Regions from separate parts of the Pseudomonas sp. YY-1 genome, predicted to be linked through region 1. Evidence: predicted binding sites of a transcription regulator. Region 1 holds the regulator's gene; the other holds the start of a gene.

Evidence for each region. Region 1 encodes sigma-54, which starts transcription at its own class of promoters, with help from an activator protein. Its sites were predicted from a motif close to ANTGGCATNNANNTTGCTNT; they were not measured.
Region 2: the regulator sigma-54 is predicted to act here: its motif matches at 3,172-3,191, upstream of glnK (P-II family nitrogen regulator).

Annotation. Positions count from the first base shown of each region.
Region 1 covers NZ_PJLX01000002.1:302,858-307,272, forward strand. The annotation lists gene rapZ (RNase adapter RapZ) at 1-466, opposite strand, end outside; gene ptsN (PTS IIA-like nitrogen regulatory protein PtsN) at 469-933, opposite strand; gene hpf (ribosome hibernation-promoting factor, HPF/YfiA family) at 946-1,254, opposite strand; gene CXP40_RS04125 (RNA polymerase factor sigma-54) at 1,354-2,847, opposite strand; gene lptB (LPS export ABC transporter ATP-binding protein) at 2,984-3,709, opposite strand; gene lptA (lipopolysaccharide transport periplasmic protein LptA) at 3,709-4,248, opposite strand; gene lptC (LPS export ABC transporter periplasmic protein LptC) at 4,235-4,415, opposite strand, start outside.
Region 2 covers NZ_PJLX01000015.1:41,076-45,490, reverse strand. The annotation lists gene sutA (transcriptional regulator SutA) at 126-446, opposite strand; gene CXP40_RS19180 (secondary thiamine-phosphate synthase enzyme YjbQ) at 524-949, opposite strand; gene CXP40_RS19175 (ammonium transporter) at 1,048-2,301, opposite strand; gene glnK (P-II family nitrogen regulator) at 2,636-2,974, opposite strand; gene CXP40_RS19160 (accessory factor UbiK family protein) at 3,384-3,641, shown strand; partial or broken gene CXP40_RS19155 (YifB family Mg chelatase-like AAA ATPase) at 3,734-4,415, shown strand, end outside.

The DNA of each region.
Region 1 (4,415 bases):
GCAGCTTGAGGGTGTCACGCAACTGATAGAGATTCAGCCGGGTGGTATCGATCTTCAGGTCGGCACGATCAGTGATCGGAGCCAGCAGCTGGCTCTCGTAAGCAATGGCCTCGGCCAGCGAACGGTTGTCGTTGGTCAGCGGGTGGCGTCTGCGGGTTTCGGAAAACCGCTTGAGCAGGGTTTCGTCTTCGGCATCGAGATAGAGCACATCGCAGCGGATATTGCGTTTGCGCACTTCATCGAGCAGCTCCGGGAAGCGCTTGAGCTGGCTCAGCAGGTTGCGCGCATCGATAGAGACGGCCACCTGCGGCAGCAGCATGTCGCTATGCGGCAGGAAGCGCTCGGCAAGATCCGGCAGCAGGCCGGCTGGCAGGTTGTCGATGCAGTAGAAACCGTTGTCCTCAAGTACATCGAGGGCGGTGCTCTTGCCCGAGCCCGAGCGACCGCTGACGATGATCAGGCGCATGTTTATTGACCGTTCTGAATGTCCACGACGACCTGAAAGAGATCTTCGCCGCTGTTGGCCTGGCGCAGACGTTCACGTACATCCTGGCGATCGAGCATGCTGGCGATCTGGCGCAGCAGTTCGAGGTGGGCATCGGTTGCCGCCTCCGGCACCAGAAGTACGAACAGCAGATCGACCGGCACGCCGTCGATGGCGTCGAAGTCGACTGCCGTCTCCAGGTGCAGGACTGCACTGATCGGGGCACTGCAGCCAGCCAGGCGGCAGTGGGGAATGGCAATGCCGTTGCCGAAGCCGGTGGAGCCAAGCTTCTCGCGGGCGATGAGGCTTTCGAAGATGTCCTGGGCATCCAGGTCGGGCAGATCGCGTGCAACCAGATTGGCGATCTGTTCGAGCACACGTTTTTTGCTGCCGCCCGGCACGTTCACCAGGGAACGGCCGGGGGTCAGGATATTTTCAAGTCGGATCATGGATAGGGAATGTCAGCGGGCCGTGGCGCCTTGCAGGCGTTCGAGCTGCTTTTCCTTGTGCTTGATGAGTTGACGGTCGAGTTTATCGGCCAACAGGTCGATGGCAGCGTACATATCCTGATGTTCGGCGTTGGCGACGACTTCGCCGCCGGCGATGTGCAGGGTGGCTTCGATCTTCTGCTTGAGTTTTTCGACCTCCATGGTCACCTGTACGTTGGTGATCTTGTCGAAGTGGCGTTCCAGTCGGCCCAGTTTCTCGCCGATATAGTCACGCAGGGCGTCGGTCACATCCAGCTGATGTCCACTGATGTTGACTTGCATACCGCTTTCTCCTTGTTGCCTTGTGTAAGAGACGGGTCTGGTTCGACCCGCCGCCGGAACACTTTGGCCTGAAGGCTTTAGGCCTTCAGTCAATCTGGCCTACATCAGTCGTTTGCGCTCACTCGAGGGCGCTATGCCGAGGGACTCGCGATACTTGGCGACCGTCCGACGGGCGACTTGGATGCCTTGTGCTTCCAGTAAACCAGCGATCTTGCTGTCGCTCAACGGCTTTTTCGCGTTTTCTGCTGCAACCAGTTTTTTGATGATCGCGCGGATCGCGGTGGACGAGCATTCGCCGCCTTCAGAGGTGCTGACATGGCTGGAGAAGAAATATTTCAGCTCGTAAATGCCACGCGGGGTGTGCATGAATTTCTGTGTGGTAACGCGTGAAATGGTCGACTCGTGCATACCCACTGCCTCGGCGATGTCATGCAATACCAGAGGCTTCATCGCCTCGTCGCCGTAGTCGAGGAAGCCACGCTGGTGCTCGACGATCTGCGTGGCTACCTTCATCAGCGTTTCGTTGCGGCTCTGCAGGCTCTTGATGAACCAGCGGGCCTCCTGCAACTGGTTGCGCATGAAGGTGTTATCGGCACTGGAATCGGCGCGTTTGACGAAGCCGGCATACTGCGGGTTGACCCTCAGGCGCGGCATCGCCTCCTGGTTCAGTTCCACCAGCCAGCGCTCGTTGTGCTTGCGCACGATCACGTCGGGCACCACGTATTCCGGCTCGCTGGATTCGATCTGCGAACCCGGACGCGGATTCAGGCGCTGGATCAGGTCGATGACCTGGCGCAGTTCGTCTTCCTTGAGCTTGGTGCGGCGCATCAGCTGGGCGTAATCGCGGCTGCCGAGCAGTTCCAGATAATCGCCGACCACGCGCTGGGTTTCGCTCAGCCAGGGGGTGTTAGCGGGCAACTGACGCAGTTGCAGGAGCAGGCATTCGCGCAGGTCACGGGCGCCGATACCTGCTGGTTCGAACTGCTGGATGCGGTGCAGCACCACTTCCACTTCATCCATTTCGACATCCAGTTCGGGGTCGAAGGATTCGGTCACTTCCTCGAGGGTTTCTTCGAGGTAGCCGTCGTTGTTGATGCAGTCGATCAGGGTCGCCGCGATCAGGCGATCCTTGTCCGACATGGGCGCCAGGTTCAGTTGCCAGAGCAGGTGGCTGTGCAGACTTTCGCCGCTGGAGGTGCGAGTGGTGAAGTCCCACTCGTCATCATCGTTGCTGGGCAGGCTGCTGGCGCTGGTCTGGTAGATGTCTTCCCAGGCTGTGTCGACTGGCAGCTCGTTGGGAATGCGCTCGCCCCAGTCGCCTTCTTCCAGGTTATCCACAGTCGGGGTGGTTTCCTGGTAGCTCTCTTCCTTGTTCGGGGTCGGAGTGGCGCTTTCGGCGCCATCAGCCATTGGATCGCTGTTGTCGAAGTCGTCGCCTTCTTCCTGGCGCTCGAGCATGGGATTGGACTCCAGCGCCTCCTGGATTTCCTGTTGCAGGTCCAGAGTAGACAGTTGGAGGAGGCGGATAGCCTGTTGCAGCTGCGGGGTCATCGTCAGCTGCTGGCCCATCTTGAGGACTAGCGATGGTTTCATTGCAGACCTTAATTTACTGGCGAGTTACGCCTTCCACATCAGGGCGCCGAAGCGCCGCCAGGAAGCAAATTATATGCCTGAATTTCTCGTTTTTGCCTAGGGGTTGCAATATTTCTGTAGCGAAATAGCGGGCGACCTACAGGCGGAACTCGTGGCCCAGGTATACCTCTTTCACCGTCTGGTTGGCGAGGATGGTCTCGGCGTCACCTTCGGCGATCAGTTGCCCATCGTTGACGATGTAGGCGGTTTCGCAGATGTCCAGGGTTTCGCGCACGTTGTGATCGGTGATCAGAATGCCGATGCCCTTGGTCTTGAGGTGGTGGATGATCTGCTTGATGTCGCCAACCGAAATCGGGTCGACACCGGCAAAGGGTTCGTCGAGCAGAATGAACTTGGGATTGGTCGCCAGGGCTCTGGCAATCTCTACGCGGCGTCGCTCACCGCCGGACAGGCTCATGCCGAGGCTGTCGGCGATATGGTGGATATGGAATTCCTGCAGCAGGTTTTCCAGCTCCGCCTGGCGTCCGGCGCGGTCCAGGTCCTTGCGCGTTTCGAGAATGGCCATGATGTTGTCGGCCACCGACAGTTTGCGGAAGATCGACGCTTCCTGCGGCAGGTAGCCGATGCCCGCGCGAGCGCGGCCATGCATGGGCTGATGACTGACATCGAGATCGTCGATAAGCACGCGGCCTTGGTCGGCGCGCACCAGGCCGACAATCATGTAGAAGCAGGTGGTCTTGCCGGCACCATTGGGGCCGAGCAGGCCAACGATCTGACCACTTTCGATGCTCAGGCTGACGTCACGCACGACCTGGCGGCTCTTGTAACTTTTCGCCAGGTGTTGGGCTTTGAGAATGGCCATTACTGCTGCTGATCCGCGGGTTTGTTCTTCGGTTGGATGACCATGTCGATACGCGGGCGCGGTGTGCTGACGTTGCCGCCTGTAGCGCGACCGGCGTTTACGATCTGGCGGCGGGTGTCGTAGACGATCTTCTCGCCTTCGAAGGTATTGCCTTCCTGAATCACCTTGGCCTGGTCGATCAGTACGATGCGCTCATTGCTGGCGAAGTACTGGATGGTTTTGCCGTAGGCCTTGACGATGTCCTTGTCCGCCGCCGGCTTCTGCTCGTAGTAGGCCAGATTGCCGACCGATGTGAAGACGTCGATGTCGCCACTGGCGGTCTGGGTGATGGTGACAGTGTCGCCCGTGATCTTCAGGGTGCCCTGAGTGATGATCACATCGCCGCGGTAGACGGCTACACCTTGTCGGTCATCCAGTTCTGCGCTGTCGGCCTGGATGCGAATCGGTTGATCGCGATCCGATGGCAGTGCCCAGGCAGCCGCGCTTCCCAATGCGGCGCCGAGGCTGAGAATCAGGGGGAGGGTATTAACGAACCTCATGCTGGCCTCTTACGTTGGACTGCAGGAGCATCCTGCCGTCATTCAAGTACGCTTTCATTCCTTGTGCCGTGGTTACCCCGTTGGCCGCGACGATTCTAACGGCTTGCTCGGTCTGCGCATATTCCTTGTCAGGAATAACGGTCATGCGGCTGCTGGTGATGATGGTT
Region 2 (4,415 bases), on a different contig from region 1:
TACACGACAAGATCGGTGCCACCGCACCATCCCTGACGTCGCGCAGCGGCGGCCCAAAAGGGAAACCCGGGATGACAGGCACAAAAAACCCGCCACGAGGGGCGGGTTCTTGCAGCACGCCGTCCTCAGATGGGACGGCTGCCGTATTTGCTGTCGGGCTTCTTGGGTGGGTCGGCGACCACGTTGGGCTCCACCTCCTGCACCTTGCCGCCCTGGGAGAGAAACTCTTCCATGGCCTTGGCCAGGGCATCTCGCTCCTTCTGCTTGGCTTCGATGCTGGGCATCTCATCGACTTCAACGGCTTTGGCCTTGCTCTTCTTGCCGCTGGCTACGACTTCGCCGCCGTCATCGTCGCCACTGTCACCATCATCGGCAGCAGCCAGGCCCTCGCCATCGTCCTCGTCAGCCCCGTCCAGATCGTCTTGTTCCAGGTCTTCGTCGCTCATGTTCAACCTCATGACTTGCGAAAAGCAGGTTAGTTATAGCCCAGTCGCGCGATGTGCACCGCTCGACCGGAAAAAATTCAAATAGCCTCGCCATGCAAGGTCGCCACCATCCGCCGAGCACCGCCATGATCGCGATGCTCACCGAGGTAGATCCCTTGCCAGGTCCCAAGCGCCAGCCGTCCCTGCTGTATCGGCAGCTGTAGCTGAAAGCCCAGCAAACTGCCCTTGAAGTGCGCCGGCAGATCATCCGGCCCTTCGTAATCGTGCTCGTAGCCCGTCTCACCCTGCGGCACCAGACGGTTGAAGAAACGCTCGAAATCGCGGCGTACCGCAGGATCGGCGTTCTCGTTGACCGTCAGCGATGCCGAGGTGTGCTGCAGCCACAGATGCAACAGACCAACACGCACCTGCGCCAGTTCCGGCAATGCTGCCAGCACTTCTTCGGTCACCAGATGAAAACCGCGCTCGCGCGGACGCAGGCTGATGATGCGTTGCTGCCACATGCCGCTCTCACTCTCGATGGCTCCAGCGCGCGCATTCTAGCGTGCTGTCAGAAAAAACAAAGGGCGCCCGAAGGCGCCCCTGTCATTCCCAGCGAAGCTTATTTCTTGCCGGTGAACTCCGGGTAGGCTTCCATGCCGCATTCGGCGATGTCCACACCCTCGTATTCCTCTTCTTCGCTGACGCGCAGACCGATCACCGCCTTGATGATGCTCCACACGATCAGGCTGGCGATGAAGACCCAGGCGAAGATGCTGACGATACCCAGCAGCTGAGCACCCAGCGAAGCTTCGTCGTTGGTCAGGCAGACAGCCAGGATGCCCCAGATGCCAACCACACCGTGTACGGAAATGGCACCGACCGGGTCGTCGATCTTCACTTTATCCAGACCCAGGATCGAGAAGACCACCAGCGCACCACCTACACCACCGATCAGGGTGGCCTGCAGAGCACTCGGAGTTAGCGGCTCCGCGGTGATGGCGACCAGGCCAGCCAGGGCACCGTTCAGGGCCATGGTCAGGTCAGCCTTGCCGAACAGGATACGGGCAATGATCAGCGCAACGATCAGACCACCGGCAGCAGCCATGTTGGTGTTGGTGAACACCTGAGCGACGGCGTTGGCGTCTTCGATGGTGCTCATCTTCAGCTGCGAGCCGCCGTTGAAACCGAACCAGCCCATCCACAGGATGAAGGTACCGAGGGTAGCCAGCGGCAGGTTAGCACCCGGAATCGCGTTGACCTGACCGTTCGGACCGTATTTACCCTTACGAGCGCCGAGCAGGATCACACCCGCCAGAGCGGCCGAAGCACCGGCCATGTGCACGATACCGGAGCCGGCGTAGTCGAGGTAACCGGCTGCATCCAGGAAACCACCGCCCCACTTCCAGAAACCCTGGATCGGGTAGATGAAGCCAGTCATGACCACGGCGAAGGCCAGGAAGGCCCACAGCTTCATGCGTTCAGCGACAGCGCCGGAAACGATCGACATGCAGGTCGCGGCAAACACGATCTGGAAGAAGAAGTCCGAACGGGCCGAGTAGTAGGGTGCATCCTCGCCACCAGCCAGAACGGCCTCGGCGGTGTTCTCGTCACCGATCAGGAAACCCAGGCTAGGGAAGATGCCGCCTTCCGGGCTGGAGTACATGATGTAGTAACCGACCAGCAGGTACATCACGCTGGCGGTGGCATAAAGCGCCACGTTCTTGGTCAGGATCTCGGTGGTGTTCTTGGCACGCACCAGGCCGGATTCGAGCATGGCAAAGCCAGCTGCCATCCACATTACCAGGGCACCACAGATCAGAAAGTAGAAGGTATCGAAGCCGTACTGCAATGCAGTCAATGCTGTGTTATCCATTTTTCACCTCTTGCCGGCGCTTTTGTTGTGCGCTGTTCGGTTGAAACGTCCAGGTTGGCGCCGGACGCGTTCCGCATGCTTTACAGGTCGTTGCCACGCTCGTTCTGGATCACCGGAACCCCTGCGCCGTGAGGCGACCAGGCATTCCCATCACTAGGCCAAGCGCGAGACCTGAAGAGGGTCTGGCACAGCAGAGCGGCGAGGGTATCGCCAGCTCCGGCATTCGCCCTCGAAAACAGCGCAAGGCCATAATTCGAGGACAAAAGGGCTCCTAGCCCTGCGAAAGTTCGCAGAGTCATGGGTTTACTCCTGGGGCGTGGGGTTCGGAGGCTTGTTAAATCGCGTCGGTATCGGTTTCGCCGGTACGGATACGAATCGCCTGTTCCAGGTTGACTACGAAAATTTTGCCGTCGCCGATCTTGCCGGTGTTGGCAGCCTTGGTGATGGCCTCGATCACGCGATCCAGCTGATCGTCAGCGATGGCCACGTCGATCTTCACCTTGGGCAGGAAGTCGACCACGTACTCGGCACCGCGATACAACTCGGTATGGCCTTTCTGACGGCCGAAGCCCTTGACCTCGGTGACGGTAATGCCCTGCACGCCGATCTCAGACAGCGACTCGCGCACGTCGTCGAGCTTGAACGGCTTGATGATGGCAGTGACTAGCTTCATGAAACTTTCTCCCGTTTAAGGTGGACTTGCCCCAGGAATTGCGAACCCGGCTCAAGTCTAAGCGCAGTGTCTGGCTTTTGTAATGCACCGACCGCTCCAGCCTGGCGTGGCCGATACCCACCAACCGCTCCCGACGAAACACTCCCCCGCTTCGCCTGCCGCACCGGAACTGCATCGGTGCATGCGTCGATGGGGTCTAAGCAGAAAGCTTGCCAGCTCACGTAAAAGCGCCATCTTTCAGGCCTTTACCCGCTTCGAGCAGGGATGAGCGGTCATTCGCACCGAATGCATCGCACCAATCCAGTGCATCGGCACATTCCGCAATGCTCAAAAATCGTGCAACCCGCGCTCGACCGCCGCGCCTGCGGCTGCGTGCTACACTGCCGCCGTCTGTATCTGGAACCTGCCCATGCTCCCACCCAAAGCTTTGCTCGACACCCTCAGTAGCCACGCTTCGCGCTTGTTCAGTGGCGACAGCCCACTGCCGCGCGCCGAACTGGAAGCGCAGTTCAAGGCCCTGCTGCAGAGCGGCTTCAGCAAGCTCGATCTGGTCAGCCGGGAAGAGTTCGACAGCCAGATGGTGGTTCTCGCCCGCACCCGCGCTCGCCTCGAAGCGTTGGAAGCCAAGGTCGCGGAACTGGAAGCCAAGCTCACCGCCGTAGACTGAGGTTATGTTGTAGGAGTGGCTTTAGCCGCGACAGGCTTCGCGACCGCAGCCGCTTCTACAGGTACTGCACCCCACTTGATCAAGGAGCGATCATGTCCCTGGCCATCGTTCACAGCCGTGCTCAGGTCGGTGTAGAAGCACCGCCCGTCACCGTCGAGGCGCACCTGGCCAACGGCCTGCCCTCTCTGACCCTGGTGGGTCTGCCGGAAACCGCAGTCAAAGAGAGCAAGGATCGCGTACGCAGCGCCATCCTCAATGCTGCCTTCGAGTTTCCCAGCAAACGCATCACCTTGAATCTTGCGCCTGCAGATTTGCCAAAAGACGGTGGTCGCTTCGACCTCGCCATCGCTCTGGGTATTCTCGCGGCCAGCGGTCAGGTACCGGCTCAATCGCTGGATGAATACGAATGTCTGGGCGAGCTGGCGCTGTCCGGCGCAGTGCGTACTGTACAAGGCGTATTGCCGGCCGCCCTGGCCGCACGCGCAGCCGGACGCACCCTCTTGGTGCCACAGGCCAATGCCGAAGAGGCCAGCCTGGCCTCGGGGCTGAAGGTAATCGCCGTCGAGCACTTGCTGCAGATCGCCGCACACCTGAACGGCAGCGCCCCTCTCGAACCTTACGCAGCCCAGGGCCTGCTCAGGCAGAGCCTGCCCTATCCGGATCTGGCCGAAGTGCAGGGCCAGTTGGCCGCCAAACGGGCATTGCTGGTGGCGGCCGCCGGCTCACACAACCTGCTGCTCAGCGGCCCACCCGGCACAGGCAAAACCCTGCTGG